3 regions of the Mesorhizobium sp. B1-1-6 genome follow, and region 2 is predicted to be linked to each of the others. Evidence: predicted binding sites of a transcription regulator. Region 2 holds the regulator's gene; each other region holds the start of a gene.
The links. The regulator LexA, encoded in region 2, represses DNA repair genes until DNA is damaged. The targets are predictions, from matches to a motif close to TGTTCNNNNTGTGTTCNG.
Positions count from the first base shown of each region.

Region 1: a site for LexA is predicted at 2,448-2,465, ahead of FJ979_RS02775 (UvrD-helicase domain-containing protein). Genes of this name have one in related genera too.
Region 3: a site for LexA is predicted at 3,135-3,152, ahead of FJ979_RS10920 (sel1 repeat family protein). Genes of this name have one in related genera too.

Region 1 is NZ_VFWR01000001.1:522,823-533,386, reverse strand. It holds gene FJ979_RS02775 (UvrD-helicase domain-containing protein) at 1-2,407, opposite strand, end outside; gene FJ979_RS02770 (glucose/quinate/shikimate family membrane-bound PQQ-dependent dehydrogenase) at 2,590-4,905, shown strand; gene FJ979_RS02765 (hypothetical protein) at 4,936-5,370, opposite strand; gene FJ979_RS32430 (hypothetical protein) at 5,375-5,530, opposite strand; gene FJ979_RS02760 (dienelactone hydrolase family protein) at 5,763-6,662, shown strand; gene FJ979_RS02755 (EamA family transporter) at 6,671-7,570, opposite strand; gene FJ979_RS02750 (Lrp/AsnC family transcriptional regulator) at 7,660-8,139, shown strand; gene FJ979_RS02745 (hypothetical protein) at 8,191-8,388, opposite strand; gene FJ979_RS02740 (thioesterase family protein) at 8,536-9,021, opposite strand; gene FJ979_RS02735 (FAD-linked oxidase C-terminal domain-containing protein) at 9,237-10,564, shown strand, end outside.
Region 2 is NZ_VFWR01000020.1:74,366-84,929, reverse strand. It holds gene fabZ (3-hydroxyacyl-ACP dehydratase FabZ) at 1-177, shown strand, start outside; gene lpxA (acyl-ACP--UDP-N-acetylglucosamine O-acyltransferase) at 191-1,024, shown strand; gene FJ979_RS29210 (LpxI family protein) at 1,011-1,910, shown strand; gene lpxB (lipid-A-disaccharide synthase) at 1,903-3,081, shown strand; gene gltA (citrate synthase) at 3,152-4,480, opposite strand; gene gltX (glutamate--tRNA ligase) at 4,663-6,087, opposite strand; gene FJ979_RS29190 (ComEC/Rec2 family competence protein) at 6,191-8,641, shown strand; gene lexA (transcriptional repressor LexA) at 8,635-9,378, opposite strand; gene FJ979_RS29180 (TetR/AcrR family transcriptional regulator C-terminal domain-containing protein) at 9,831-10,508, shown strand; gene kynU (kynureninase) at 10,505-10,564, shown strand, end outside.
Region 3 is NZ_VFWR01000004.1:366,299-376,862, forward strand. It holds gene FJ979_RS10900 (endonuclease/exonuclease/phosphatase family protein) at 1-164, opposite strand, end outside; gene FJ979_RS10905 (AMP nucleosidase) at 324-1,784, opposite strand; gene FJ979_RS10910 (hypothetical protein) at 1,886-2,080, opposite strand; gene FJ979_RS32495 (hypothetical protein) at 2,134-2,292, opposite strand; gene FJ979_RS10915 (DUF2147 domain-containing protein) at 2,500-2,841, opposite strand; gene FJ979_RS10920 (sel1 repeat family protein) at 3,287-3,553, shown strand; gene FJ979_RS10925 (branched-chain amino acid ABC transporter substrate-binding protein) at 3,952-5,073, shown strand; gene FJ979_RS10930 (acetyl/propionyl/methylcrotonyl-CoA carboxylase subunit alpha) at 5,227-7,188, opposite strand; gene FJ979_RS10935 (O-acetyl-ADP-ribose deacetylase) at 7,170-7,733, opposite strand; gene FJ979_RS10940 (carboxyl transferase domain-containing protein) at 7,735-9,342, opposite strand; gene FJ979_RS10945 (isovaleryl-CoA dehydrogenase) at 9,344-10,507, opposite strand.

The DNA of each region.
Region 1 (10,564 bases), on a different contig from region 2:
CGGTCGCTTCGGTGCGGTTCTGCTGCGCCCGCTGCCAGCCCGGCGTGGCGTAGCTGTTGGAGAAGGCGCCGGATTTTTCGGCGCCGACATTGTCGAAGCGCGAGGCGCCATAGGGGTTCTGTCTTCCTGCCCCCTGGCCGCCCCGGCCGGAAGCGAACGAGCCGCCGCCATAGGAATTGCCGTAGCCGCCATAGGAGTTGCCGCTTTCGGCGACTTCGACATGGGTTTCAGGCAGTTCATCGAGGAAGCGGGAGGGAATCGTCGATTGCCACAGGCCGTGGATGCGGCGGTTGGAGACGAACCAGATGTGCAGGTTCTTCTTGGCACGGGTGACGCCGACATAGGCCAGCCGGCGCTCCTCCTCCAGGCCGGAACGGCCGCCTTCGTCCAGCGCGCGCTGGTGCGGGAACAGGCCTTCCTCCCAGCCCGGGAGAAAAACGGTCTCGAATTCGAGGCCTTTGGCCGAATGCAGCGTCATGATGTTGACGGCGTCGAGTTCGGCGTTCTGCTCGGCGTCCATGACCAGAGCGACATGTTCGAGGAAGGAGCGCAGCGATTCATACTCCTCCATGGAGCGGATCAGCTCCTTGAGGTTCTCCAGCCGGCCGGGCGCTTCGACCGAACGGTCGTTCTTCCACATGTCGGTGTAGCCGCTCTCTTCCAGGATGGTCTCGGCCAGTTCGGTGTGCGGCGTGGTTTCCAGCGCCTTCTGCCAGCGTTCGAAATTGGCCGCGACCTCGCGCAATGCGGCGCGCGGTTTGGGCTTCAATTCATCGCTCTCGGCGAGCTTGGCGGCGGCTTCCAACATCGGTACGCGCAGCGCGCGGGCCGTGTCGTGGATCTGGCGGATGGTGGTTTCGCCGAGGCCGCGCTTGGGCACATTGACGATGCGCTCGAAGGCGAGATCGTCGGCGCCTTGCGCGACGACGCGGAAGAAGGCAAGCGCGTCGCGGATCTCCATGCGCTCATAGAAGCGCGGGCCGCCAATGACGCGGTAGTTGAGACCGAGCGTGACGAAGCGGTCCTCGAACTCGCGCATCTGGAAGGACGCCCGCACCAGGATCGCCATGTCGTTGAGATTGTGCTTCTGGCGCTGATAAGCCTCGATGGTCTCGCCGACAGCGCGCGCTTCCTCCTCGGAATCCCAGGCGGCGTGGACGTTGACCTTGCCGTCCTCGGGATCGTCGCGATCGGTGAACAGCGTCTTGCCGAAGCGGCCTTCATTGTGGGCGATGAGGTGCGAAGCGGCGCCGAGGATATGCGCGGTGGAACGATAATTGCGCTCCAGCCGGATGATGGTGGCGCCGGGAAAATCCTTGTCGAAGCGCAGGATGTTGTCGACCTCCGCGCCGCGCCAGCCATAGATCGACTGGTCGTCGTCGCCGACGCAGCAGATGTTTACTTTGTTTTCGCTCACGGGCTGTTCCGCGCCTGCCGGCGCGGGCCCGACCCCTCTTTTCTGCGCGCCTTCGGTGTCGCGGGAGGGGCCTCGCGAAGGCTCGGACGCCCGGTCGGGCTTGCGGCCTTCGGCCGAATGCAAATCCGTAGACGTCGCGCTACGCCCGCTATTTGGCCGCTGTGCCAGGAGTCGCAGCCACATGTATTGCGCGGTGTTGGTGTCCTGGTACTCGTCGACCAGGATGTATCTGAACCGCTTGTGATACTCCTTCAGCACGTCCGGATTGGCGCGGAAGATGCGGATAGGGTGGCAGAGCAGATCGCCGAAATCGCAGGCGTTCAGCGTCTGCAGGCGCTCCTGATAGGCCTTGTAGAGCTCGCGGCCCTTGCCGTTGGCGAAACTACGCGCATCGCCCTCGGCAATGTCGTCCGGGCCTTGCCCCTTGTTCTTCCAGCCGTCGATCATCTGCGCGAACTGCTTGGCCGGCCAGCGCTTGTCGTCGAGGCCCTCGGCCTGGATCAATTGCTTGATCAGCCGCACGACGTCGTCGGTGTCGAGAATGGTGAAGTCGGATTTCAGCCCGGCAAGCTCGGCGTGCCTGCGCAAGAGCTTGACGCCGATCGAGTGGAAGGTGCCGAGCCAGGGCATGCCCTCGACATTGCCTTCGCCGATCAGGATACCTATGCGCTGCTTCATCTCGCGCGCGGCCTTGTTGGTGAAGGTCACGGCTAGGATCTGCGAGGGAAAGGCTTTTCCGGTCGCCAGGATGTGGGCGATGCGGGTGGTCAAGACGCGCGTCTTGCCGGTGCCGGCGCCGGCCAGCACCAGAACGGGACCTTCGGTGGTTTCCACCGCCAGCCGCTGCTCGGGGTTCAACCCCTTGAGATAGTCGGGCGCGTTGTTGTGGCCGCCGCGGGCAGCCATGGCGCGCGCGGCGATGCCCGACGGGGCGGTGGGCCGCGCATCGGGTTCATCGAAAAAGGGCATGTCTTCGGAAAAGCCGGACATCGCCCCCGAATGTAGTGATTCGGTGGAGAAAGACCAGAACTGTCTACGTTTTGTTCCACTCCTGATTGTTTCCGGCCTGCTTGACAGGCAGGGCGGGTGAGGGAAAGCTGCGCAAAGGGCAGGGAGGGGATCCTGTTGCCCACGGCCGCCTCGAGGCGCGCAACAGTCGAAGGAGTATCATCTTGGCTGTCACCATCACCTCCCTCATTCTCCTCCTCATCGGCCTCGCGCTTGGCGCCGGCGGCATCTGGTTGGCTTCACTGGGAGGCAGCTGGTACTACATCATATCAGGCATCGCCTTCCTCATCGCAGCATGGCTGCTCTACCGGCGCAGATCCACCGCGCTCTGGCTCTACGCCGCGATCGTGCTGGGCACGCTTGCCTGGGCGGTCTGGGAAATCGGCTTCGACTGGTGGGAACTCGGGCCGCGCGGCGGCATCATCGTGCTCGTCGCGTTGTGGCTGCTGACGCCGTGGGCGAGGCGGGGCCTTGTTGGTCCCGATGGCCGCGCGCCGCTCATTCTCGCCGTTTTGGCGTCGCTGGCGGTCGCCGGCTATTCAATGACGACCGATCCCAAGGATATTGCCGGCAATCTCGACACCGACAAGGTGACCCCGGCGGCCGATCTAGGCGGCGACATACCTGCCGGCGAATGGCACTTCTACGGCCGTACGCCCTATGGCCAGCGCTATTCGCCGCTCGACCAGATCACGCCGGAGAACGTCGCCAACCTGCAGCCGGCCTGGACTTATCGCACCGGCGACGTGAAAGGTCCCGACGATGTCGGCGAGACCACCTACCAGGTGACGCCGCTGAAGATCGCCGATACGCTCTACATCTGCACGCCGCACAATTTCGCCATCGCCATCGACGCCGCCACGGGCAAGGAGAAGTGGCGCTACGATCCCCAGGTCAAGCTCGACAAGGACCGCCAGCACCAGACCTGCCGCGGCGTCTCCTACTACGCCGACGCCAAGATCGGTGCCGGGCAGCCTTGCGCCGCGCGTGTCTACCTGCCGACTTCGGACGCGCGGCTGATCGCGCTCGACGCCGCCAACGGTCAGGTCTGTCCGTCCTTTGCCGAAGGCGGCACGCTGAACCTTCTGACCGGCATGCCTTATCCCAAGTCCGGCTATTACTATTCGACCTCGGCGCCGCTGATATCAGGCGGCAAGATCATCGTCGGCGGCGCGGTCAACGACAATTATTCCACGCAGGAGCCGTCCGGCGTCATCCGCGCCTTCGATGCCTCCACGGGCGCGCTGATCTGGAACTGGGATTCCGGCAATCCCGACCAGACCACGCCGCTGGCGGCAGGCCAGACCTACACCGCCAATTCGCCCAACATGTGGTCGACGCCGAGTGCCGACGAAAAGCTCGGCCTGCTCTACATACCGCTCGGCAACCAGACGCCGGACCAGCTCGGCGCCGGCCGCAGCGCCAACGTCGAGAAATTCTCCTCCTCGATCACCGCGCTCGACCTCAATACGGGGCAATTGAAATGGGTGCGCCAGACCGTGCATCATGACCTTTGGGACATGGATGTGCCGGCGCAGCCGAGCCTTGTCGACATCACCAAGACCGACGGAACGGTCGTGCCGGCGCTGGTCGGGCCGACCAAGCAGGGCGACCTCTACGTGCTCGACCGGCGCACCGGCGAGCCGGTCATCCCGGTCAAGGAAGTGCCGGCGCCCGGCGGCGCCATCGAAGGCGACCACACATCGCCCACGCAGCCGGTGTCGGACCTTTCCTTCAATCCGCCGCCGCTGACCGATGCCGACATGTGGGGCATCACCATGTTCGACCAGCTGGCGTGCCGGATTGCGTTGCACAGGCTGCGCTATGAGGGCCGCTACACGCCGCCATCGCTGCAGGGCACGCTGGTCTATCCCGGCAATTTCGGCGTCTTCAACTGGGGCGGCGTGGCGGTCGATCCGGTCCGGCAGGTGCTGTTCGGCATGCCGACCTATCTCGCCTTCACCTCCAGGCTTGTGCCCCGCGCGGACGTGCCGCCGCCAGGCGACGCCAAGGGCAGCGAGCAGGGGCTGAACCGAAATGACGGCGCTCCTTATGCGGTGGTGATGGGACCGTTCCTGTCGCCGCTCGGCATTCCGTGCCAGGCGCCGCCATGGGGCTATGTCGCCGGAGCCGACCTCAGGACCGGACAGATCGTCTACAAGCACAGGAACGGCACGGTCTATGACATGACGCCGCTGCCTTTGCCGCTGAAGGTCGGCGTGCCCGGCATTGGCGGGCCGATGATCACCGCCGGCGGGGTGGCTTTCCTCGGCGCCGCGGTCGACGACTACCTGCGCGCCTACGACCTGACCTCAGGCAGGCAGCTCTGGCAGGCGCGCCTGCCAGCCGGCGGGCAATCGACGCCGATGACCTACACGGTGGCTGACGGGCGCCAGTTCGTGGTCATCGTCGCCGGCGGCCATGGCTCGGTCGGCACCAAGCCCGGCGATTATGTAATGGCATACGCACTGCCGAAGTAAGGAACGGGTTCGGTCCCGCAGGATCGCGCCCTAGCTGATTCCGAGATGGCTCTTCAGGCTTGGCACCGAGCCGAGCACTTCATTGGTGAGGTCAGGCCCGGCGGCGGCTTCGGCCTGTTGGATCAGCGCGGCGCCGGCCTGCCTGATCTGCGCCATATCGAGGCCGGAGGCCTTGAGCGCGGCGACGCCGTTGATCAGTGCGCCGGCCTTTTCGCCGAGAACACCGCCCAGCGCGCCTTGCAGTGACGACAGCAGGCCGCCACCGCCGGCCGCGCCGGCGGCCATGACGTCATATTGGCGGGCGAGATCGTCGGCGCCGGGAATCTTGGCGAAGAAACCCGAAACGTTGGTGTCTTCCGCCTCGTGCTCCAGCACCGAGAAGATGGTGCCGACGACTTTCTCGGTAGTTGCCTGGTCGAGGCCCGCCTTTTGCGAGACGGTGTTGACAATATCCTGGACGTTCATGGTCTCACCTCAAATTTGGGAATTTCGGGTCCGTGCAGTGGTCCCGGCCGATGCGAAGCTCGATCATCGACCGCCTGCCTGCGTCCGCAAGCCTGAAGCGTAATGCCTGAGCAGAGGCCAGGGCAAGGACGAACGCGCTGGTGAGGATCGGCATGGTCATCGGCGGCGCTCCTTCTGGTCGAGACGGGATGGCACGGCGCATCGGTAGCACGCAGTTTCCCTTATTGTTGTGGCAGGTGCCTGCAGGATTCATGGCGATGACCAAAATGTGATGTGGGCGCCGACATTGCCGGCTGCGGCCGATGCTTGCCGCTGCGCTCATCCAGGCTGGACCGGGCCAGCCGCGCCCCTATGTAGCTCCGGTGTTGAAGCCTGAAGCCGAGGAATGCGCCATGACCAAAGCAGCCGCCACGAGACCCGCAAAGCCTGGGATCACCCAGGCGATGATCGACGCCTATGACGAATACACGCATCTGACACTCGATCGCCGCCGCTTCATGGAGCAGCTGACCCGGCTTGCCGGGTCAGGGGCGGCGGCCGCGGCGATCGCACCGATGCTGGCGGCGAATTCCGCCCAGGCGGCCATCGTCGCCGAGAACGATCCCCGCGTGAAAGGCCAGGACATCACCTATCCCGGCGCCGGCGGCGAGATGAAGGGCTATCTGGTCAAGCCGGCGGACCAGGCGGGCAAGCTCGGCACCGTCATCGTCATCCACGAAAACAGGGGGCTCAACCCGCATATACGCGACGTCGCCCGGCGCGTGGCACTGGAGGGGTTCGTGACGCTCGCTCCGGATTTCCTGTCGCCGCTCGGCGGCACGCCCGCCGACGAGGACAAGGCGCGCGACATGTTCACCAAGCTGGATCCGGCGCAGACCGTCGCCAATGGCGTCGCGACGGTGGCTTTCCTCAAGGCCGACAAGGACGGCAACGGCAAGGTCGGTGTCGTCGGTTTCTGCTGGGGCGGCGGCACGGCCAACATGCTCGCCGTCAACGCGCCTGATCTGGCGGCAAGTGTCGCCTATTACGGCATGCAGCCGAAGGCCGCGGACGTTTCCAAGATAAAGGCGGCGCTGCTGCTGCACTATGCCGGATTGGACGAACGGACCAATGCCGGCATCGACGCCTTCAAGAAGGAACTCGATGCCGCGCATGTCGAATACACGGTCTATGTCTATGAAGGCGCCAATCACGCCTTCAACAATGACACTTCGGCAGCGCGCTATGACAAGAAGGCGGCTGATCTCGCCTGGGGCCGGACCGTCGCCTTCCTGAAGGAGAAACTGGCTTAGCGGAGGATCTACTGCGTGCTCGCAGGCCTATGCAAGGCGACGCCGGCCACCACCAGCGCAATACCGATGCAGTCGCTGATGCCGGGGATCTGGCGCAGCACGAGGATGCCGATCAGCGTCGCGGTGACCGGCAGCAGCGACAGCATCAGCGCGAAGCTCGACCGCGGCAGCCGCGCCATGGCGAGCTGGTCGCAGATATAGGGGATGACCGAGGAGCAGATGCCGACGCCGATGGCCGCCAGCAGCAGCGGCGCGGAGAAAAAGGCGGGCAACGCGTCGGTGAGGCCGATCGGCAGCACGACCAGGAAGGCCACGGCCATGGCGGCGCCGAGCCCGGCAATGCCGCCGCCGGCGCCTGAAGCGGCGACGCGGTGGCCAAGCACGATATAGCCCACAAACAGCGCGCCGTTGAGGAAGGCCCAGAACAGGCCGATGGGATCGCTGGACCATTTGACGTCGATCAGCAGCAAGGTGCCGGCCACGGCGACGGCAAGGGCAGCGAGATTGCGCGCGCTTCGGAGACCGACCAGCGCGACGCCGATGGTGCCGACGAATTCGATCGCGGCCACCAGCGAAATCGGCAGGCGGTCGAGCGCCAGATAGAAGGAGCAGTTCATCACTGCCAGACAGGCGCCGAAGGCGAGCAGCAGCAGCCGTGTCGACCAATCGGCCTGGGCGAAGGTTCGCCACGGACGCGTCAGCGGCGCGAAAATCAACGCGGCGGTGGCGATGCGCAGCCAGGCCATGCCCAGCACGCCGATCTGCGCAAACAAAAGCACGGCGACGGCAGGGCCGAGATAGTGGAACACGGCGCTGACGCAGAACCACACATGCGGCGGCAGCGATGTCGCCAGGCTGGTGAAGGCCGCACCTGCGGGCGTGGTTTGGACTTGCGTCCGATCGTTCATCGGATCAGTATCGCAGGTATTTTTTCCGTCTGATATGGGTAGTGGTCGTTCAGGGACCTCGGTCGCTTTCCGGATGCAAGGAGTTTTTGATGAAGCGCCTTCGAAACGAAAATCTCGACCTCGACGCGGTCGATCTGAAGATACTGCGCCTGCTGGAAAAAGATGCGCGCGCCAGCACGGCCGAGCTGGCGCGCGCCGTCGGCCTGTCGGCGCCGAGCGTGTCCGAGCGCATCAAGCAGCTTCAGGAGAGCGGCGTCATCGAAGCCTATTGCGTGCGGATCAATCCGGCGGCGCTTGGCCTGAACCTGTCGGCATGGCTGCGCATCAGACCGGTGCCGGGGCAGCTCGCCGTCGTGGCCGAGATCATCCGCGACCTACCCGAGATCGCGCAATGCGACCGGGTAACCGGCGAGGACTGTTTCATCGCGCTGGCGCATGTCGGCTCGGTGGCCGAGCTCGAACGGGTGATCGACCGTATCATTCCCTACGCGATGACCAACACGGCGATCATCCAGTCTTCGCCGGTGGCGGCGCGCTCGCCGCTGGCGGCGATCAGGCGACAGGGTTGAGGTCAAACCCCTGGAATGTCGTCAACGGAAGTGGCCGCTCTACCCGCAGCGTCAGGCGTGGCCGCGCTTCATGCGGGCCTGCTTAAGGATGACGCGCCAGCGGATCATGTCGAAGGGGATCGGCTCATTGTTGTTGGCGATGTGGAAGATCTCGTTGTTGACGTTCTTCAGCGAGCGCCAGAAATCATAGTCGGTAATGCGCGGATCGGCGGCGAGCCTGTCCACCTCGACTTTGATATCGGTTTTCATGCACGTCCCCCGAATCGGCTATGCCCCGCCGCCCGTGTCGCTACTTCGATGCGGATCGTTTTCGAACGGCCCGCTGAGTCGCGCAACGGTCCAATCGGCTTGTTCCCGTTAAAACCTCGGTAAGGTTAACGCGGGCCCCGAGCTGGTTCAAGCCGTCTTGCGTTTGATGCCGATCGAGCGGCCGGCGCGCTCGGGCATCGGCAAGGCTGCGTGGGCGGCGCGCATCGCTTCGATCTTGGCCAGCACGTCGGCGGGAAAGGGGGCTACCTTGGGGCCGGACATGTCGACATGCAGTGCAAGCTGCTCGGACGTCGCGGCGAGCCAGCCGTCGGCATGGCGGATTTCCTGGTAGAACCGCAGCCGCTTCTCGTCATGGTCGATGAGCTGGAAGGAAACTGTGACCTTGTGGTCGAGATGCAGTTCCTGCACGTAGCAGACATGGACTTCGGCGGTGTAGATGGTGAGGCGGCGGTTCTTGACATAGTCCAGCCCCATGCCCATCGCCTCAAAGGCTTCATCCGAACAGCGGTCGAACAGGACGTTGTAGTAGGCCATGTTGAGATGGCCGTTATAATCGATCCAGTCCTTCTCGATAGCCATTGGCTGAGAAACAAAAGGGGCGGGGATCGGCATGGCAACTTCCTTGTTCTGGTGCTGGACAGAGCGTGGTTGTAAGAGCGGTTCATCGTTTCACGGAAACGTCGGACCGCCTCTTTGATACAATTCCCCAGGGAAAGCGCTAGGCGCTTTTCCGGGGAAAACCGCTTCACACTTTTCCTGGAATTGCGTTAGGCATCATCCATAAATGCATGACAAGCATGGACACTGGTCCATTCGCGGAGGAATTCATGGCCCTGAGCGACCTCAATCCGGTCGAGCGCAACGAAGAAGGCATCGCCGCCGTGCTCGGCATCCTCAAGCAACGGTTTGGCGAGCGCTTTCAGACCGGCCAGGCGGTTCGCTCCCAGCATGCGCATACGACAACCTACATCCCGACGCAGGCACCGGACGGCGTCGTCTTCCCGGAAACGACCGCCGAGGTACAGGAGATCGTGCGCGCCTGCGCCGCGCACCGCGTGCCGGTGATCGCCTTCGGCGTCGGCTCCTCGCTCGAAGGCCACACCAACGCGCCGGGCGGCGGCATCTCGGTCGACACTTCCCGGATGAACCGGATCCTATCGGTCAATCCGCAGGATCTCGACTGCACGGTCGAGCCCGGGGTGACTCGCGAGGATCTCAACCGGCATCTGCGCGACACCGGCCTGTTTTTTCCAATCGATCCCGGCGCCAATGCCTCGCTGGGCGGCATGGCGGCGACACGGGCCTCAGGCACTAACGCGGTGCGCTACGGCACGATGCGCGAGAACGTGCTGTCGCTGACGGCCGTCATGGCAGATGGCGAGGCGATGACCACCGGCAAGCGGGCAAAAAAGAGCTCGGCCGGCTACGACCTGACACGGCTGCTGGTCGGCTCGGAAGGCACGCTCGGCATCATCACCTCGCTGACCTTGAGGCTGCAAGGGATTCCGCAGGCGATTTCCGGTGGTGTCTGCCCGTTTCCGAGCGTCGAAGCGGCTTGCAACGCCGTCATCGCGACGATCCAGATGGGCATTCCGGTGGCGCGCATCGAACTGGTCAACGCGCTGCAGATGCGGGCGATGAAGACATATTCCAAGCTCGACTATCCCGAAAGCCCGTGCCTGTTCGTCGAATTCCATGGCAGTGATGCCGGCGTTGCCGAGCAGGCCGAGACCTTCGGCATGATCGCCGAGGAGAATGGCGGCGGACCGTTCCTGTGGACCAGTGTCGCCGAGGAGCGCACCAAACTTTGGAAGGCCAGACATGACGCCTATTGGTCGTCGCTGACGCTGCGGCCAGGCGCCAAGGGCCTGTCGACCGACGTCTGCGTTCCGATCTCGCGTTTTGCCGAATGCGTCACCGAAACCGAGGCCGACATCGCCGAAATGGGGCTTGTCGCGCCGATCGTCGGCCATGCCGGCGACGGCAATTTCCACGTGCTGGTGCTGATGGACGTGGACGACCCGAAGGAAATCGCGCTGTCGGAGAAATTCGTGGCGCGGCTCAACATGCGGGCCATCGCCATGGAGGGCACCTGCACCGGCGAGCACGGCATCGGCCAGGGCAAGATCGGCTTCCTGCGCCATGAGCTCGGCCA
Region 2 (10,564 bases):
CTGACCATCGACAACGCCAAGTTCCGCAAACCGGTCGTTCCCGGCGATCAGTTGAAGATCCATGTCAAGAAAATCAAGAAACGCGGCAACCTGCTCAAATTCGCCTGTGAAGCCCTGGTCGACGGCAACAAGGCCGCCGAGGCTGAGATCTCAGCCATGATGGTCACCGGCGACTGACAATCGAATGCTTATGAAAATCAAGACATCCATCCATCCTTCCTCCGTCGTGGAGGAAGGCGCTCAAATCGGCCAAGGCGTCCGCATAGGACCGCTCTGTTATGTCGGCGCAGATGCCGTGATTGGCGACGGCGTTGAACTGGTCAGCCATGTCTCGGTGATAGGCGCGACGACGATCGGCGCGTCGACCAAGGTCTATCCGATGGCGATACTGGGCGGGCCGCCGCAGAACACCAAGCACAAGGGCGGCCGCACCACGCTCGTCATCGGCGAGAACTGCACGATCCGCGAAGGCGTCACCATGCATGTCGGCACCGATACCAGCCGCGGCGAAACGACGGTCGGCGACAATGGCAATTTTCTCGCCTACGCCCACATCGCCCATGACTGCGTCGTCGGCAAGAACGCCACCTTCGCCAACGGCGCGACGCTGGGCGGACACTGCGAAATCGGCGACAACGTCTATATCGGCGGTCTCAGCGCCGTTCATCAATTCGTGCGGGTAGGCGACAACGCTTTTCTTGGCGGGTGCTCGGCTTTTGTGGGTGATGTCATTCCCTATGCCATGGCGGCGGGAAATCGGGCCAGCCTGCGCGGCCTCAACATCATCGGGCTCAAGCGCTCCGGTCTGCCAAGATCCGAGATCTATCTGCTGCGCAGGGTCTATAAGACAATATTCGACCGCTCGCGCACCGTTGGCGAGAACATCGAATTCGCCAAGGCGGAATTCGCCACGTCACCGACCGCCATGAAGATCATCGATTTCATCTCCAGTCGCGGCAAGCGGCACTATGCTGTGCCATCGCTCAAGGGGAGCGATTGCGATGACGGCGATGACGAAGACTGAGGCGGCGGCAGCGGATTTCGTTCTCTCGCCGGGGGCCAAGGTCGGCATCGTCGCCGGCGGCGGCAGCCTGCCGGTGGAAGTCGCGCAAGGCCTGGCCGCGCATGGCTACCCGCCCTTCATCCTCTTGATGGAAGGTGAGGCCGACCGCCAGCAGGAGTTGCTCCGATACGAACACGACAGCCTCGCCCTCGAGCAGATCGGTTCACTGGTGGCGACGCTGAAGCGCCACGGCATCACTCATGTGGTCCTTGCCGGCGAAATCAGACGCCGGCCCCGGCTGACCGACATCCGTCCGAGCCTTGGCTTGCTGGCGATCGTACCATCGGTGATCATGGCGCTGGCGCGCGGCGATGACGGACTTTTGAAGGTGGTGACACGCGGCCTGGAGAAGCGGGGCATCAAAGTGGTCGGCGCGCATGAGGTCGTTCCCGAACTGGCCGCCGGCGAAGGCACGCTGACCACGGCGAAACCAAAGCAATCGGACTGGCGCGACATCGAGGCGGCCAGGCTGGCCGCCAAGGCCATCGGCGCGCTTGATATCGGGCAGGCGGCGGTTGCGATCGGAGGCCGGGCCATCGCGCTGGAAGGCATCGAAGGCACGAGCGGCCTGCTCGAAAGAGCGCGCGCGCTGCGCGGCCATGGCAGGCTTGCCGGAAAGACCCGCGGAGTGCTGGTCAAATGCGCCAAACCCGGCCAGGAGCTGCGGGCCGACCTGCCGTCGATAGGGCCGCAGACGGTGGAAGCAGCCCATGCGGCGGGGCTTGCCGGAATTGCCGTCGAGGCGGGGCGCTCTCTCATCCTGGAGGGGCCGGCGACGCTGTCGCGGGCGAATGCGCTCGGCCTGTTCATCGTCGGCCTGCCAGCAGGGGAGCCGGCGCATGGCTGACAAGGCGCTGAAGATCGCAATCGTGGCCGGCGAGGAATCCGGCGACCTGCTTGGCGCCGACATCGTGCGCTCGATCAAGCAGTCGACGGGGCGCGAGGTGCAGCTCGTCGGTCTCGGCGGCCGCCATCTGCAGGCGCTCGGGCTGGTCTCGCCGTTCGACGCCGGCGAGATCGCCCTCATGGGCTTCAGCGCCATCCTGAGTGACCTGCCGCGGCTGATGCGGCGGATCAGTCAGCTGGCCAGGACGGTCGCGGATGCGAAGCCCGACTGCCTCATAACCATCGACAGCCCCGATTTTTCCCTGCGCGTGGCCAGGAAAGTGCGCGCGGCCAACCCCACCATCCCGATCATCCACTATGTCTGCCCCAGCGTCTGGGCATGGCGGCCGGGCAGGGCGGTGGCGATGAAGCCCTATGTCGACCACATCCTCTGCATCCTGCCGTTCGAGGTGAAGGAGCTAGGCAGGCTCGGCGGACCGCCTGGCACCTATGTCGGACATCGCCTCACCCATGACGCGGGCGTGCTCTCTGCGGCGAGGGCGCAGGCGCAGCCGCGGGATCTTTCGCCGGATCGCGTGAAGACGCTGCTTGTGCTGCCCGGCTCGCGGCGCAGCGAAGTGCGGCGGCTGCTCGAGCCGTTTGGGGAGACCGTATCGATGCTGCGGGCCCGCCGGCATCGCTTGCGGCTGATGTTGCCGACGGTGCCGCATGTCGCCGATGTCGTGCGCTCCGCGGTCGCTCGCTGGGACGAGAAGCCCGAGATCATCCTCGACGCTGAGCGAAAGTGGCAGGCTTTCGGCAAGGCCGACGCGGCGCTGATCGCGTCCGGCACGGTTTCGCTTGAACTGGCGCTGTCTGACGTGCCGATGATCTCCTGCTACAGGCTGGACCCGGTTGCGCGCATCGTGGCGCCATATCTCGTTTCGGTCTGGTCGGCGCTGCTGCCCAATTTGATATCGGATCGGGCGCTGATCCCGGAATTCTACAACGAGTATGTCAAGCCGAACAATCTGGCCCGCCAGCTCGAAGCGCTGTTCGCCGACACAGGCATGCGCAGATGGCAGAAGGACGGGTTCGCCGAGATCGCCCGGCGCATGACAACCGCCAAGTCGTCAGGCGACATCGCCGCGCAGGTGGTGATGGGGTATATCAAGAGAGTGAGTAGTGAGTAGTGAGTAGTGAGTAGTGAGTAGGATTACCGCTCTTTCCCTACTGACTACTGACTTATTCACTTCTTCCTTTTTACCGCTTCGCGATCGGCACATAGTCTCGCTCCGGCGCGCCGGTGTAGAGCTGGCGGGGGCGGCCGATCTTCTGGCGCGGATCCTCGATCATCTCCTTCCACTGCGCGATCCAGCCGACGGTGCGGGCGACGGCGAACAGCACGGTGAACATGGTGGTGGGGAAGCCCAGCGCCTTCAGCGTGATGCCGGAGTAGAAGTCGACATTGGGGTAGAGCTTCTTCTCGATGAAATAGGGATCGGTAAGCGCGATCTTTTCCAGTTCCATGGCGATGTCGAGCAGCGGATCGTCCTTGATGCCGAGTTCGCCCAGCACCTCATGCGCGGTCTTTTGCATGATCTTGGCGCGCGGATCGTAGTTCTTGTAGACGCGGTGGCCAAAGCCCATCAGCCGAAACGGATCGTCCTTGTCCTTGGCGCGGGCGATGAATTCCGGAATGTGATCGACATGGCCGATCTCGCCGAGCATGTTCAGCGCCGCTTCGTTGGCGCCGCCATGCGCCGGGCCCCACAGGCAGGCGATGCCGGCGGCGATGCAGGCGAACGGATTGGCGCCAGACGAGCCGGCGAGCCGCACGGTAGAGGTCGAGGCGTTCTGCTCATGATCGGCGTGCAGGATGAAGATGCGCTCCATGGCGCGCGCCAGGACCGGGTTGATCTTGTATTCCTCGCATGGCACGGCAAAGCACATGTGCAGGAAGTTGGCGGCGAAATTCAGTTCGTTCTTCGGGTAAATGAAGGGCTGGCCAATATGGTATTTGTAGGCCATGGCCGCGATCGTCGGCATCTTGGCGATCAACCGCATCGACGCCACCATGCGCTGGTAAGGATCCGAGATGTCGGTGGAGTCGTGATAGAAGGCCGACAGCGCGCCGACCACGCCGCACATCACCGCCATCGGATGCGCGTCGCGGCGGAAGCCGGTGAAGAAGCGCGACATCTGCTCATGCACCATGGTGTGGCGCGTCACGCGGTAGTCGAAATCGTCCTTCTGCGCCTTGGTCGGCAGTTCGCCGTAGAGCAGGAGATAGCAGACTTCGAGGAAGTCGCCATGTTCGGCCAACTGATCGATCGGATATCCGCGATGCAGGAGAATGCCGGCGTCGCCATCGATGAACGTGATCTCGGACTCGCAGCTTGCCGTCGAAGTGAAGCCGGGATCGTAGGTAAAGGCGCCGGTGGTGCTGTACAGCGTGGCGATGTCGATGACGTCAGGCCCGACCGAACCACTTCGCACCTTGAATTCGTGCGTCTTGCCGGCGAATTCCAGCTTTGCCGTGGCTTCCTGGGTCTTGCCGCCCAGTTCCCGTCTTGTCGCAGCTTCGGTCATTGCAAACTCCTTCTTGTTTCCTCATGCCGGCAAAGGCAAATTCTGCAAAGCGACACGTCGAAGTCACCGAATGCGCGTATTCGCGACCGCATTTTAGGAAGTGCGTGCCAGATTGGGCCAAGGCTCAATGTTGCACTGCGAAACGCGCCTTTCAATGCCAATCTTCTTGGGCCAGATTGCTCCTAATCGATTTGATCCGCGATGCGCGCCAGGCTCTCCTCGCGACCAAGCACGGCGAGAACGTCGAACACGCCGGGCGAGGTGCTCTTGCCGGTCAAGGCGGCGCGCAAGGGCTGGGCGACGGCGCCGAGCTTGTGGCCGCCGGCCGTCGCATAGTCCCGGATCGCGGCTTCAGTCGAGGCCGCCGTCCAGTCGCCTGAAACCGCCTCGAGGGCGTCGCGAGCGCCACGCAAAATCTTGCGCGCCTCGTCATTGAGCAGCAGGGCTGCCTTTTCGTCGATCGGCAGTGGCCGCGCGGCTAACAGGAAGGCGGCGCCGTCGACAAGTTCGACCAGCGTCTTGGCGCGCTCCTTCAGGCCCGGCAGCGCTGCCAGCAACTGCGCCCTGTTCTTGTCGTCGAGGCGTGCGGCCATCGCCGGGCCGCCCTCGAGATAGGGCAAGGTGGCAATGAAGATATCGAACAGCTCGGCATCGCCCATGCGGCGCATATGGACGCCGTTCAGCGCCTCCAGCTTGGCGAAATCGAAGCGGGCGGCGCCCTTGTTCACATCGCCGATGTCGAACCATGCGATCATGTCCTGGATCGACATGATCTCATCGTCGCCGTGGCTCCAGCCGAGCCGAGCCAGATAGTTCAGCAGCGCTTCGGGCAGGTAGCCCATGGCGCGGTAGGCCTCCACGCCCAGCGCGCCGTGCCGCTTCGACAGCTTGGCGCCGTCGGCGCCGTGGATCAGCGGTATGTGCGACATTGAAGGCACATCCCAGCCCATGGCGTTGTAGATCACGGTCTGGCGGGCGGCATTGGTCAGGTGGTCGTCGCCACGGATGATGTGGGTGACGCCCATGTCGTGGTCGTCAACGACGACGGCATGCATGTAGGTCGGATTGCCGTCCGAGCGCAGGATGATGAAGTCGTCCAGATCCTTGTTGGGAAAGCGCACGTCGCCCTGGACACGGTCATGCACCACCGTCTCGCCTTTGGTCGGCGCCTTGATGCGGATCGCGCCCTTGACGCCAGGAGGCGCCTGCGAAGGGTCGCGGTCACGCCAGCTTCCGTCATAGCGCGGCGGCAGGCCCTTGGCCCGCGCCGCGTCGCGCATTGCCTCAAGCTCGGCAGGGGTCTCGTAGCTGTAGTAAGCCTTGCCCATGCGCACCAGCTCCTCGGCCACCTCGCGATGGCGCGGCGCGCGCTCGAACTGCGAGACGGCGTCGCCGTCCCAGGTGAGGCCGAGCCAAGTCAGTCCTTCGAGAATGGCTGCTGTCGCCGCATCGGTGGAGCGCTCGCGGTCGGTGTCCTCGATGCGCAGCAGCATCGTACCGCCGGTGTGCTTGGCGTAGAGCCAGTTGAAGAGCGCCGTACGCGCGCCGCCGATGTGCAGGTAGCCGGTGGGCGAGGGGGCAAAACGGGTGACAACCTTGTCGGACATACAACTCTCGGGAAACGTCTGGAGCGGGGTGCGGATCACACGCACTTTCGCGCGTCGCGCGTTCATGTAGCATAGGGTGTCGAGGGCGCAAGGGGCAGACCCGATGGCTGTAGCGGGCAGGGGCGCGGAGGAAGGCGAGGACGTCGTTGCCGGCGTCAGCGAACGCTCCCTTTTTGCCATGCCCGCGCCCGCCTCATTGCCGCTGGCGTTGTCGCCCCTACAGCAGCCGGGCAAGTCGCCGCCGGCGGATGTTTCCACGCCGCCCGGCGTCCCCGCAGCCGGCGCGGCCGAGCGCCTGCGCCGTGAGTTCGGCCGTGCCTCGTGGCCTCGTCTGCGCAACGGCGTGGCCAGAGCGTCCGAGCTCGAACTCGATCGGGGCGTAGCCTTCCTGCTCGTGCCGGTGTTCCTGGCGTGCGGATCGATTGCGTATTTTTCGTTGGCGGCGGAGCCGGGCTTTGCCAAGCCTGTCGCGGTCGCGATCCTGATGTCGCTGTGCGCGCTCGTTTCACGCTCATGGCCGAAAACGCATCTGTGCTTCATGGCGGCGCTGTTGTGCGCGCTCGGCATGCTCGCCGGCAAAGTCGAGACGTGGCGAGCGGGAACGCGGATGCTGGGCTCGGAAATCTCCACGCAAATCACCGGCCGCGTCGTTTCGGTCGACCAGATGGAGACCGGGCGCATCCGGCTGACCATCGATGTGACATCGACCGCGCGGCCGAAACTACTCTACGCGCCGGAGCGCGTTCGCCTTTCGGCACGCAAGGTGCCGGCTGAAGTGACGGCCGGTTCGCTCGTGACCGGCTATGCCAGGCTGTTGCCGCCGACCGGACCGGTGCGGCCGGACAGCTACGACTTTTCCTTCGACAGCTACTTCGCCGGCATAGGGGCCAGCGGCTTCTTTCTCGGCAACCCCAAAATCGTCTCAGCCGATGACAGGCCGCTGTGGGCCGCCCTTTCAGCCGCCATCGAGAGTGCTCGCGAAAGCATTGCCGACCATATCAGGGGCAGCATCGGCGGTGCCGAGGGCGAGATCGCCGCGGCGCTGATCGTGGGTGTGCGCGCCGGGATTCCCGACGAGATCAACGAAGCGATGCGACGCACCGGCATCTACCACATCATCTCAATTTCCGGGCTGCACATGGCGCTGGTCGCCGGCACCGTCATGGGTCTGCTGCGTGGCGGCTTCGCGCTGTTTCCGAATTTTTCCTCCCGCCGGCCGGTCAAGAAATACGCGGCCGCGGCGGCACTTTTCTCGATCGCCGCCTATCTCGTCATTTCGGGCGTCGTTGTCGCCGCCGAACGCAGCTTCATCATGCTGGCGGTGATGCTGATCGCCGTTCTGTTCGATCGGGCGGCACTCACCATGCGCAATCTGGCTATTTCGGCGATCGCCGTCATCGTGGTGTCGCCGCACGAGGTGGTAGGGCCGAGCTTCCAGATGTCGTTCGCCGCCACCGCGGCCCTGGTCGGCGCCTATGCCGGCTGGTCGGATCGCAAAGCCGACAAAGCGCGGACCCCGCCGCCGCAACGGACCTTGCCTGGCCTCCTGACGCGAAAATTGCTGCTGGCGACAGGTGGGCTGGCGATGACCTCGATTATCGCGGGAAGCGCCACGGCGCTTTTCGCCATCTGGCATTTCCAGCGCGTGTCGCCGCTCAGTCTGTTCGCCAATCTTGCCGTCATGCCGATCGTTTCGGTCGTGATGTTCCTTGCGGTTGCCAGCGCGCTGCTGATGCCGTTCGGGTTCGATGGACCATCCCTTTATCTGATGGGCAAGGGACTGACCGCGATGATCGCCATATCAGGATGGATCTCGCAACGCTCGCCGGTCGACGCGGTCGGGTTGATTTCGCAGCAATCCGTCCTTCTGGTGGCGATCGCCCTGGTCATCGCGACGATGGCCACGACATGGCTGCGGCTGACGGCACTTCCCTTCGCGCTCGCCGGCCTGTTGACCGTCTCGGACACGCGCACGCCGGACGTGCTGATTTCGGAGGATGCCCGCCTGGTGGCGTTGCCGATCGGCGGCGGCGAGCTCGCGATCAACCGGGCGCGCCCGAACGAATTCACCGTCGATAACTGGAAACGCGCGCTGAAGTCCGAAACCATCGTTGCGCCGGAACTGTTCGACAGCGGAGACCGACAGTTCGACATCTTCGATCCCGCGCAACTTCCGGCGGGAGCGCCTTTCTATTGCTTCACGGGCCTGTGCATGGCCCGGCATACCTCGGGGGCGATCATCGCGCAGGTGGAGGATCGCAAGGACGCCTGGAGGGCCTGCTCCTATGCGGATCTGATCGTCATCAACGACCCCGCGGGCTACGATCCCTGCCACAATCCGCTGGTTCTCGTCATCACCAAGCGGCAGCTCGCTCGCAAGGGAAGTGCCGCCGTCTTCTTCGACCAGCAATCGGCGACGGCACCGGCACGGGTCAGCTTTGCCGTCGACAGGCCATATCGGCCCTGGCACGAACAGCGGAAATTCTCACGCGAGGCAAGGGGACTGCCGCCTTACCGTAAACCCGAAAAGCCCACCGCCGACCCCGCTCAGTAGCGCCTGATCAGGCCGACCAGCTTGCCTTGCACCTTGACCCTGTCCGGTCCGAAAATACGTGTTTCATAGGCCGGATTGGCAGCCTCGAGCGCAATCGAAGCACCCTTTCGGCGGAAGCGCTTCAGCGTTGCTTCCTCCTCGTCCACCAGGGCCACGATGATCTCGCCGGGACTTGCGGTGTCGGCATTGCGGATGATGACCGTGTCGCCGTCGAAAATGCCGGCCTCGATCATCGAATCGCCCTTGACCTCCAGCGCATAGTGTTCGCCGCCCATGATCATGTCAGGCGGCACTGAAATGGAATGCGTCTGATGCTGGATGGCGTCGATCGGCACACCCGCTGCGATGCGACCCATGACCGGGATCGACACCGCTGAAACCGCGTCGTCGTCATTGCCGGCAGCGGGCAGACGCGAAGACGTCGCCGGCTTGATCTGCCGGCTAGGGCTGCTGCCCTGTCCGAGGCTGCCCTGGATGACGCTCGGGGAGAACTTCTTTGCCGCGTTAAGACCCGGCGCGATCGAGTCCGGCAGGCGCAGCACCTCCAGCGCGCGCGCCCGGTTGGGCAGGCGGCGAATGAAGCCGCGCTCCTCCAACGCCGTGATCAGCCGATGAATTCCCGACTTGGAGGCGAGGTCCAGCGCTTCCTTCATCTCGTCGAAGGACGGCGGAATGCCGCTTTCCTTCAGCCGTTCATGGATGAACATCAAGAGTTCATGTTGCTTGCGCGTGAGCATGGCGGCCCCCAAAGGCATTGCACGAAGGGTCTGGAACCAGAATCAGAAAACAAACCCAGAACAAACACTATCTGTTCCAGTTGTGTTCCGCAACCATTTAAAGTTTAATGAATTTGTTAAGGCGACGGAAACGAAATGCCCTCCCGCAGCCAGCATCCTGCCAGCGCGGTCCGTCGTCAATGCGCTCCCGGGCCCTTTGAAACTATTTTGGTTAATGGCCTGTGGCCCGACCGGTCTCCACTCTTGGCACAAGCCTGCAAGCTGGGTGACCGGCAGGTGCGGGGTGCGTTTGGGCGGATTAGAAACCCCTGCGGCTCGTGAACGAAACGAAACCAAAATGCCAACTTCCGCCGGAAAACGGCCAGACACCACCACTGGTCGCGACGGGCTGCGTTCGTTCGTTCGCTTGACGAAACCGTATAATAATGTACGGTTTTCGAAGAGGAACACCAATGACCACGCCGAAGCAGGCCGCGCGACGCGAACGGATAGAGGAGGCCGCCTATGCGGTGCTCCGGGAAACCGGCTACAAGAGCGCCTCCCTGCTTGCTATCGCCAAGCGGGCATCGGCCTCGAACGAAACCCTCTACAACTGGTACGGCAACAAGCAGACCCTGTTTCGATCCTTGATCGAAGCCAATGCGGGAGAGGCAAGGAAGCTGCTGGAGGACGCCCTTCACCAGGCGCGCGATCCTCTCGAAACCCTGAACTTGCTCGGGCCAGTCCTGCTGACCCTCGTGACGGGCGACAAGGCGGTGGCGCTCAATCGCGCCGCGGCCGGCGACGTCAACGATACAGGCACGCTTGGCCAATCGATCGCGCAATTCGGCCGCAATACCATAATGCCGCTTGTTGGCGACCTGCTTCGAACCGCAAGTCGGGCCGGCCCGATCGCCTGTGACGATCCTGCCGAAGCCGCCGACATCTACATCAGTCTTTTGATCGGCGATCTCCAGGTTCGCCGGATCGTTGGGGTGCTCGAGGAACTGCCTCGGGCGGAAATCGAGCAAAGATCGAACCGGGCGTTCACCCTGTTCTTGCGCCTCTATGCGGCCAGCCCTTGCCCGGGCGGCAAAACAGCCGGCCCGTTTCCAGGGCGCTCTTCTCACCGAGGAACATCGCGACCATGAGCAAAATTCCCGATCTCGCAGCGATCGAGGCAATGGACACCGCGGATCCGCTGCGT
Region 3 (10,564 bases), on a different contig from region 2:
AACGATGTCGCCAGCAGCGGCAGCGCGCAAAGCGCCATCAGCACGGCGAGGTGAATGCGGAAATGCGAAAAGGAATCGAGCGCCGGGTGCAACGCGCCTAAGAAGCCGGCCACCAGCGCGACCGAGAGCGTCATCATCACGATGAATACCAGTGAAGCCGCCATGTCTCGACTGCGTTTCATCGGATCAGATCTGCATGAGTTGCCTGCGATGGTCCCCGCCCGGTTATCGGCAAAAATGCGGCTCAATCAAGATAGCGAATTGCCGGCAAGATGGCGAATCGCCGGCAAGACGGCGAATGGCTCTGGCGGCGCGCAGATCGGCTACTGGAAGGCCGTTTCCGAAAAACTTCTGAGCTTGCGCGAATGCAGCCGCTCCATCGGCATTTCCGAAAGCTTTTCCATCGCCCTGATGCCGATGGTGAGGTGCTGCGCCACCTGCCGCTTGTAGAATTCGGTCGCCATGCCGGGCAGCTTCAGTTCGCCATGCAGCGGCTTGTCGGAGACACACAAGAGCGTGCCGTAAGGCACGCGGAAGCGGAAGCCATTGGCCGCGATCGTTGCCGATTCCATGTCAAGTGCGATCGCCCTCGACTGCGAAAGCCGCTGCACCGGTCCGCGCTGGTCGCGCAGTTCCCAGTTGCGGTTGTCAATGGTGGCGACAGTGCCGGTGCGCATGATGCGCTTGAGATCGTACCCCGACAGGCCGGTGACTTCGGCCACCGCTTCCTGCAATGCCACCTGGATTTCGGCCAGCGGCGGGATCGGCACCCAGACTGGCAGGTCGTCGTCCAGCACGTGATCCTCGCGCACATAGGCATGCGCCAGCACATAATCGCCCAGCGCCTGCGTATTGCGCAGGCCCGCGCAGTGGCCGAGCATCACCCAAGCATGAGGCCTTAGCACAGCGATATGATCGGTGATCGTCTTGGCGTTGGAGGGTCCGACACCGATATTGACCATGGTGATCCCGCCATGGTTCGGCTTCTTCAAGTGGTAGGCCGGCATCTGCGGCAGGCGCTGCGGCGCCACCCCTTCGCTCGGGGCGCTCTGCCCGGCTTTGGTGACCACGTTGCCCGGTTCGATGAATTCGGCATATCCGCCGCCGCCATCCTCCATCAGGTCACGGGCGCGCGCCACGAACTCGTCGATATAGAACTGATAGTTGGTGAACAGCACGAAATTCTGGAAATGCTGCGGCGTGGTCGCGGTATAGTGCGACAGGCGGTGGAGCGAATAGTCGATCCGCTGCGCGGTGAAGGGCGCCAGCGGCCTTGGTTCTCCGAACGCCACTTCGAACGTGCCGTTGGCGATCTGGTCGTCTGTACCGTCGAGATCTGGCACGTCGAACAGGTCTCGGATAGGCCGCTGGATACGCTCGGCCGCGGTTCCGTCGACATGGGTGCCTTCGAGAAAGGCGAAATGCAGCGGGATCGGCGTTGTCGATTCCGAGACCGTGACCGCGACCCCGTGGTTGCGCATGATCAGACGCAATTGCTCGACCAGATAGCTTTCGAACAGGCTCGGCTGGGTGATGGTGGTGGAAAAATGCCCCGGCGTCGGCATGTGGCCATAGGCTTGGCGCGAATCGATCTGGGTGAACGAGTTGGTCGTGACGCCGATCTCCGGGTAGAAGGCGCGGTAGCGCTTGCTGCTGTCGCCGCCGGCGGCAAGCGCCGCGAAGGAGTCGCGCAGGAACTTGGTGTTGCGGTCATAAAGGGCTTGCAACGCCGCGACGGCCTTTTCTGCGGTGTCGAAGCTTTGCCGGCCAAAAGGCTCGGGCATGACGACAGATTCGATGGCTTGGGGATAGATTCGCTTTTCCATGGCTCAATATAGAGATTTGGAAAGGCGGTTGGGAGGGGTGTCCCGATCGAAGGCGCAATTTATCCGCGCTGCAGGCTGACCAGCAGCACGAAACCGACGCCCGACTTCTTCAGTGCTGGCGCGTCGATCGTGGAACCGGCATCGGCACGCATCATCGGTACGGCCAGGACCGGCGCGGCAAGAAACGCCAGGATGAGCGCCGCCCGCGGCAGAAGCCGAACGGTTTTGAAGAGGTTGGCGGCGATGCGGTTCATGGTCTTTGCTTTTCTTTCGAGGTCTTGGTTTGGTCAGGTCTTTGGTTTCTGTCTCAGGGGCGAAGGGTGGTCGGGCAGGCGAGGCGGCAGGTTCTGGAACTGGCCTCGTCCCAGGAACGGGCCGGACGGCCCGCTTCGGCGACGAGGATGGCGAAGAACATTCCAAACAGGCTCACCAGCAGGCAGACGATGGTGAAGCGGCGGGCGAGCATTGGTCGTGTCTCCTTCAATACGCAGGAGAATGCCCGGGCACGACTGAACCGGCTCTGATGCCGGCGTTCATCTGCCGTTCAAATCGGTTGATGGATTTTGAGGCGGCGCTGGCCATAAGGAGCATGGCTGCCGGCACAGCATGCCAGGATCATGAAACGAAAACGGGGCCTGCCGGCCCCGTTTTCATGTCGCAAGGATGGGGTCGATCAGAGCTTGTGCCAGGTCTGGCTCTTGCAGATCAGCCCGCCGAGCACGCAACCGCTCATTTTCAGCGAGGTGCCCGATAGTGTCGCCTTGCCGGAGTAGGTCTTGTCGTTTGCCGGGTCGGTTATGTTGCCGGTGTATTTGTTGTCGCCGGACGCCTTGAGCGAACCGATGGTCTTGCCGGCATATTTGCCAGACTTCAGCGTGATGGAAAATGAACCCGAGCCCCCGATGGCCGCGGTATCGCCGGCCTGCGTCTTCCAGTTTCCCTCGATCGGATCGGCCCAGGCCAGACCGGTCAGGATCAAAGTGGCCGCCAGGGCCAGGCTTGCTTTTCGAAACATCTTTCCTCCCTTGGATACCGGCAGGAGGCTACGCCTCGCCGGTCTGCCGCTTACGCAAACGTAAGCTAATCCAGCTCCCTGCAAAACAAAAGCGGTGCCGCAGCGGAAGCTTTGGCAATTCAGATGCGCCGACGGAAGCAATGTCGGCAGGGAAATGAATGCATGCATGCGCGGCGTTTGTTTCGCGTGGTTAGCAGAGTGTTGATTCCGCCCGCGAAAATTGTCGTCAAATTTGGCGCTATCCGGCTGAATCGCTGGCTTTGTATCCTTAACGAATTTCCACGTTTACCTATTGTTTTAGCTTTGTTTTCCTCAAATTAAGCACGCCATTTAACGACGGATTCAAGCCTGAGCGGCATTCTCGAAAGCATCGAAAGAGCAGCCCGGGCAGACAAACGGAGGCAGCTCTCGGGAGCCAGACAGGGCCGGAAGAGAGGATTGAAAAATGGCACGTTTTGAAATGCTTGAAGCAGGCTTCGGCGCCATGGGGGCAACTGCCCAGGCCGACATTCTTTTCGAACTGGGGATGATGTATGCGACGGGCCGCGATTGCGAGACCGATGTCGTCGCCGCCCACAAATGGTTCAACATCGCCGCGATCAAGGGTTCGGCCCGCGCTGCGGAATTGCGTTCGGAACTGTCGGCTGCGATGTCGAAGGTCGAGATCGCCAAGGCGCTGCGCGAAGCCCGCGAATGGATGACGATGCACTGAATTTAGAGATAAGGCAGGGCGGCCTTCTGGTCCGCCAGGCAAGGACAAGGCCGCGGTAAGACGGCCACGTGACAAAACCAAGAACGCGGCACGCCCGACAGGGCCAGCGGCGCGGCGGTCATGATCCGGTTTCGGAAAGATCAGGGCCAGCAGGAAGACAGGGAAGGCGAGTTGGGTTCGAGTGCGGGGGCGCTTGAGAAACAGCTCGACAGGCAAAGCCGCGACCGGCCGGAACAAGGCCGGCGCGGCTTTTGCCTTTTTGCTCCAGAGATGCTCCGCAGGCCTAATCGAGCGCCGCCAATGCGCCTAGACAGGCCACACGAAGGATGAAATTGTCCGGCCTCTCTGGAAGAAGCGTGGCCGGGGCGGCCGCGCGTGAGTGGAGGAGTCATACCGCAATGAAAAAATTAAGTATTTTGAACGCGGCCATTTTCGGCCTGATGATGAGCGCGCCGGTCGCCTATGCCGACGACATCACCTTTTCGGTGGTCGGTCCGATGACCGGACAGCTCGCCACCATTGGCGATCAGTTCAAGCAGGGCGCGCAGGCTGCCGCCGACGCGATCAATGCTGCCGGCGGTGTCGACGGTCGCCAGATCAAGCTCGATATCGAGGATGACCAGTGCGACCCGAAGCAGGCGGTTTCGGTCGCCAACCGTATCGTCGCCAATGGCGTCAAGTTCATCGACGGCCACGCTTGCTCGGGTTCGAGCATTCCGGCTTCCGCCGTCTATGCCGAAGCCGGTGCCCTGATGATGAGCCCGGCCTCCTCGAACCCGGTGCTGACCGACGCCGCAGCGAAGGCCGGCTGGCCGACGATCATGCGCCTCTATACGCGTGACGATGCGCAGGGTGCCTTCATCGGCCCCTGGATCGCGAAGAAGTATGCCGGCAAGAACGTCGTCATCCTGCATGACAAGAGTGCCTACGGTCAGGGCGTTGCCGATGCGGTCAAGGCCACGATGAATGCCGGCGGCCTGAAGGAAGTGGACTATGAAGGCATCAATGCCGGCGAAAAGGACTATTCGGCGCTCGTCACCAAGCTCAAGGACCTCAAGGCCGACGTTGTCTATTTCGGCGGTTACCACCCGGAGGCTGGCCTGATCCTGCGCCAGTCGGCGGAACAGGGCATCAAGTTCCAGCTGATCATGCCGGATTCGATAGCCTCGCCGGAATTCTGGCAGGTTGCCGGCCCGGCCGGCGAAGGGACCATGTTCGTCTTCCCGTCGGATCCTCAGGCAAAGCCGGAAGCCAAGGCAGCCGTCGAGAAGATCAAAGCCGGCGGTTTCGTGCCGGAAGGCTTCACGCTATTCTCCTACGCCACGATCCAGGCCTTTGCGGAAGGCATCAAGCGTGCCGGCAGCGATGATCCGGCCAAGGTCGCCGAGGCGCTGAAGAACGGGCAGCCAATCAGCACGGTTGTCGGCAATGTCACCTTCGACGAGAAGGGCGACCTCAAGAACGCCAGCTACGACATCAACCAGTGGCACGACGGCAAGTATGCGCCGATCCAGCCGTAATCGCTGCCTATATCGATGAAATGGCCGGGCTCGTCCCGGCCATTTCATTTCTGCCTGTGTGTCTTGCCATGGACATATAACGGCGGTCGACATTCTACGGCGCCTCTCTCTGTCCGGCAGGACAGGGACGCTTGGCATCCGGCAGCGAGGCTGTCAGCCTTGCATATCCTCGAACCGCACCAGCACAGTGCCGTCGGTAACCTGCGCGCCCTCGGTGGCGATCTCGGCGATCACGCCATCATGCGGCGCGGCGATGGTGTGCTCCATCTTCATCGCCTCGAGAATAAGCAGCGGTTGCCCCTTCATCACCGTATCGCCCTTTGTCGCCCGCACAAGCTTGACCAGTCCCGGCATCGGCGCGCGCAAACTGCCTGACGCCGCCGCCGCATCATCGCCTCTGGCCAACGGGTCCGGCACCGCGAACGTATAGCCGGCCGCGCCTTCGAATATCGTGATGTGGCCTGGCCAGCGGGCGAGGCGAGGAACGGCGCGAAGGTCATGCGAATTGGCGCTGTCATAGGGTGCATGGAGCGTCACCTGGGAACGCCGGTCTGGTCGTACCGAAACCCTTGCCAGAATATCGTCCTCGCCAAACTTCAGCCGGATCTGTCGTGCCATGCCATGGAAATGCGTGTAGCCGGCAAGTGACGACCATGGATCATCCGATGCCGGCAGCGCGCCCGCCCCGGAGGCCGCTATGGCCGCGGCCGCGACCGTTTCGCCGCTCGGCGGCGCAATCTCGGTCAGCGCCTGCTGGTGGCGGCCTATCAGGCCGGTATCGACGTCGCCCGCCGAAAAGTCCGGATCGGTCACCAGCGCGGCGAGGAAGGCGGTATTGACGATCGAACCGGCGACTTCGGTTCGCGCAAGCGCCGCGCCGAGTGCCTCCAGCGCAGCCGGCCTGTCCCCGCCATGCACCACCAGCTTGGCGATCATCGGATCATAATAGGGAGAAATGGCGTCGCCGGCCCGCACCCCGGTTTCGACACGCATGGCGGCCCCTTGGGGAACCATGTCGGGAAATTTCAGATGATGCAGCGTGCCGGTCGCAGGCAGAAACTCCCTTGCGGCATCCTCGGCATAGAGGCGCGCCTCGAAGGCGTGGCCGGCTAGCTTTATCTCGCCTTGCGTTTTCGGCAGCTTCTCGCCGGATGCGACCCGCAACTGCCATTCTACCAGATCAGTGCCGGTGACCATCTCGGTGACCGGGTGCTCGACCTGCAACCTCGTGTTCATCTCCATGAACCAGAAGCGGTCAGGCGTCAGGCCTTGCGAGGCATCGACGATGAATTCGATGGTGCCGGCACCGCAGTAGCTGATCGCCTTGGCGGCCTTCACCGCCGCCTCGGTCATCGCCTTGCGTAACGCCTCCGTCATGCCGGGGGCGGGGGCTTCCTCGATAACCTTCTGATGGCGTCGCTGCACCGAGCAGTCGCGTTCGAACAGATGGACGGCATTGCCGAAATTGTCGCCGAAAACCTGCACCTCGATGTGGCGCGGTTTGTCGATATATTTTTCCACCAGTACACGGTCGTCGCCAAAAGCGGATTTCGCCTCGCGTCGTGCGCTCGACAGCGCTTCGGAAAACTCGTCGGGGTGCTCGATCCGGCGCATGCCCTTGCCACCGCCGCCGGCCCGCGCCTTGATCAGCACGGGGTAGCCGATTTCGCGTGCCTTGGAGGCCAGGACCACGATCTCCTGTGCCTCGCCATGGTAGCCCGGCACGACGGGCACGCCGGCCTTTTCCATCAGCCGTTTGGCGGCATCCTTCAGCCCCATGGCGCGGATAGAGGCCGCCGACGGGCCGATGAAGGTGAGCCCCGCGGCCGCCACCTGGTCGACGAAATCAGGATTTTCCGACAGGAAGCCATAGCCGGGATGAACGGCTTGCGAGCCTGTCGCCAAGGCGGCCGCGACGATCTTGTCGCCGCGCAGATAGCTGTCGCTGACAGGCGAGGCACCGATATGTACCGCCTCGTCGGCCATCTCGACATGCAGGGATTTCGCATCGGCATCGGAATAGACGGCAACCGTGCGCACCCCCATCCTGCGCGCCGTGCGGATCACCCGGCATGCGATCTCGCCTCGGTTGGCGATCAGGATCTTTGTGAACATGAAACCTCCGTAGACTGCGTTCGCCTCGAGGAAGCAACGGCCTCACGGTATAGTTCGGCCATTTGTTCGTCGAAGCAGCAGAAGATGACGGTCTGCGGCGTCGTATTTCCGCTCAAGAAGCTGGTTACGGCGCCGACTGCAATTGCTGCCGCCTCATCCCTCGGATAGCGGTAGATGCCCGTCGAGATCGCCGGAAAGGCGACCGAGCGGCATTCCTTCTCGGCGGCGATTTCGAGCGAACGCCGATAGCAGGAGGCGAGCAACTCCGCCTCGCCCTTGCCGCCGCCCTGCCAGACTGGACCGACCGTATGGATGACGTAGCGGGCCGGCAGCCGATAGCCCTTGGTCAACTTTGCATCGCCGGTCTTGCAGCCGTTGAGCGTGCGGCATTCGGCGAGGAGTTCCGGCCCCGCCGCCCGGTGAATGGCGCCGTCGACCCCGCCGCCGCCGAGCAGCGAGGAATTGGCCGCGTTGACAATGGCGTCGACATCCAACTTGGTGATGTCGCCGACGTTAATGCGGATCCTGTCCTGCACCTCGCCCATTTCACATCCTGAACACGCCGAAGCGCGTTTCCTCGATCTCCGCGTTGAGCGCGGCCGAGAGGCTGAGCGCCAGCACCTCGCGCGTCTTGGCCGGATCGATGATGCCGTCGTCCCATAGCCTTGCGGAGGAATAGAGCGGGTGGCCTTCATGCTCGTATTTCATCAGGATCGGCTTCCTGAACTTCGCTTCTTCCTCAGCGCTCCATTCGCCGCCCTTGCGCTCGATACCCTCGCGCTTGACCATGGCCAGCACCGTCGCCGCCTGCTCGCCGCCCATCACCGAAATGCGGGCGTTCGGCCACATCCACAGGAAGCGGGGCGAATAGGCGCGCCCGCACATGCCGTAGTTGCCGGCGCCGAACGAGCCGCCGATGATCACGGTGACCTTGGGCACGCGGGCGGTGGCGACTGCCATCACCAGCTTGGCGCCGTCCTTGGCGATGCCGCCTGCCTCATATTTGCGCCCCACCATGAATCCGGTGATGTTCTGTAGGAACACCAGCGGGATTTTGCGCTGGCAGCACAGCTCGATGAAGTGCGCGCCCTTCAGCGCGCTTTCGGAAAACAGCACGCCATTGTTGGCGATGATACCGACCGGCATGCCGTGAAGATGGGCAAAGCCGGTGACGAGCGTGGTGCCGTAATACTGCTTGAACTCATCGAACTCCGAACCGTCGACGAGGCACGCGATCACCTCGCGCACGTCATAGGGCTGGCGCAGATCCGTCGGCACGATGCCGTAGATCTCATCTGCCGGATGAAGCGGGGGAATCGGTTTCTGCACGGCAACGCTTACGGTCTTGTTCCGATTGAGGTTCTTGATGATGCGCCGGCAGATGGCCAGCGCATGTTCGTCGTCGAGCGCGTAGTGGTCGGCGACGCCGGAGAGCCGTGTATGGACGTCGGCGCCGCCGAGATCCTCTGCGCTGACATCCTCGCCGGTGGCGGCCTTCACCAGCGGGGGGCCGCCGAGGAAGATGGTCGCCTGGTTGCGCACCATGATCGTCTCGTCCGACATTGCCGGCACATAGGCGCCGCCCGCCGTACACGAACCCATGACACAGGCGATCTGCGGGATGCCTGAGGCAGACAGGTTGGCCTGGTTGTAGAATATGCGCCCGAAATGCTCGCGGTCGGGAAACACCTCGTCCTGGTTGGGCAGGTTGGCGCCGCCGCTGTCGACCAGGTAGACGCAAGGTAGATTGTTCTGCAGCGCGATCTCCTGCGCGCGCAGATGCTTCTTCACCGTCAGCGGGTAATAGGTGCCGCCCTTCACCGTGGCGTCATTGACGACGACCATCACTTCCGTGCCTTCGACGCGCCCGATACCGGCGATGATGCCGGCGGAGGGAATGTCCTCGCCATACATCGACCATGCGGCGAACTGGCCGATCTCGAGAAAGGGCGACCCGGTGTCGAGCAATTGCGCCAGCCGCTCGCGCGGCAGCAGCTTGCCGCGCGCGACGTGTCGCTCGCGCGCCTCTTCCGAGCCACCGCGCTCGACGCTCGCGGCCTTTTCCGCAATATCGGCGACCAGCGCCCGCATGCATTCGGCATTGGCACGGAAGGTATCGGAGGAAGGGGATATCTGGGTCTGGAGGACAGCCATGCTATACCCCCTCTGCCATGATCTCGCGGCCGATCAGCCATCGCCGGATTTCGCTGGTGCCGGCACCGATTTCGTAGAGCTTGGCGTCGCGCAGCAGCCGGCCGGTCGGATAATCGTTGATGTAGCCGTTGCCGCCCAGAAGCTGGAGCGCGTCAAGCGTCATCTGCGTCGCTTTTTGGGCGGCAAACAGAATGCAGCCTGCGGCGTCCTTGCGGGTGGTCTGGCCGCGGTCGCAGGCGGCGGCGACCGCGTAGACATAGGCGCGCGCGGCGTTCATCGTCGTGTACATGTCGGCGAGCTTGCCTTGCACCAACTGGAATTCCCCGATCGCCTGGCCGAACTGCTTGCGCTCATGCACATAGGGCACCGCGACGTCGAGACACGCGGCCATCAGGCCGATCGGGCCACCGGCCAGCACCGTGCGCTCATAGTCGAGACCAGACATCAGCACCTCGACGCCACACCCTTCCTCGTGCAGCACGTTGTCGAACGGCACCTCCACATTATCGAAAACCAGTTCGCCGGTGTTGGAGCCGCGCATGCCGAGCTTGTCGAGCTTTTGCGCGACCGAAAATCCGGCAAAGGCCTTTTCGACGATGAAGGCGGTGATACCGCGGGCATGGCGCTCCGGATCGGTCTTGGCATAGACCACCAGCGTCTCGGCGTCCGGGCCGTTGGTGATCCACATCTTGGTGCCGTTGAGCACGTACCGGTCGTTGCGCTTTTCGGCGCGCAGCTTGAGCGAGACGACGTCGGAGCCGGCGCCGGGCTCCGACATGGCTAGCGCGCCGACGCGCTCGCCCGAGCAAAGCGGCGGCAGGAATTTCTCCTTCTGCGCCGGCGTTGCCCAGCGGTTGATCTGGTTGACGCAGAGATTGGAGTGGGCGCCGTAGGACAGGCCGACCGAGGCCGAGGCCCTTGAGATCTCCTCGACCGCGATCACGTGGGCGAGGTAACCCATGCCGCCGCCGCCGAACTCCGGATCGGCGGTGATGCCGAGGAGGCCGAGATTGCCGAGTTCCGCCCACAGATGCGCCGGGAATTCGTTCGAGCGGTCGATTTCCGCCGCGATCGGCGCGATCCTGTCCTGGGCGAAGCGCCGCACCAGCTCGCGCAATGCCTCGATATCCTCGTCATGCCCGAAGCTGAGCGTGTTCGTGTACATCCGGTTCCTCCTGCCGCATGACCCCCGAAAATCGACTTGGATTTTCGGAAAGGATCA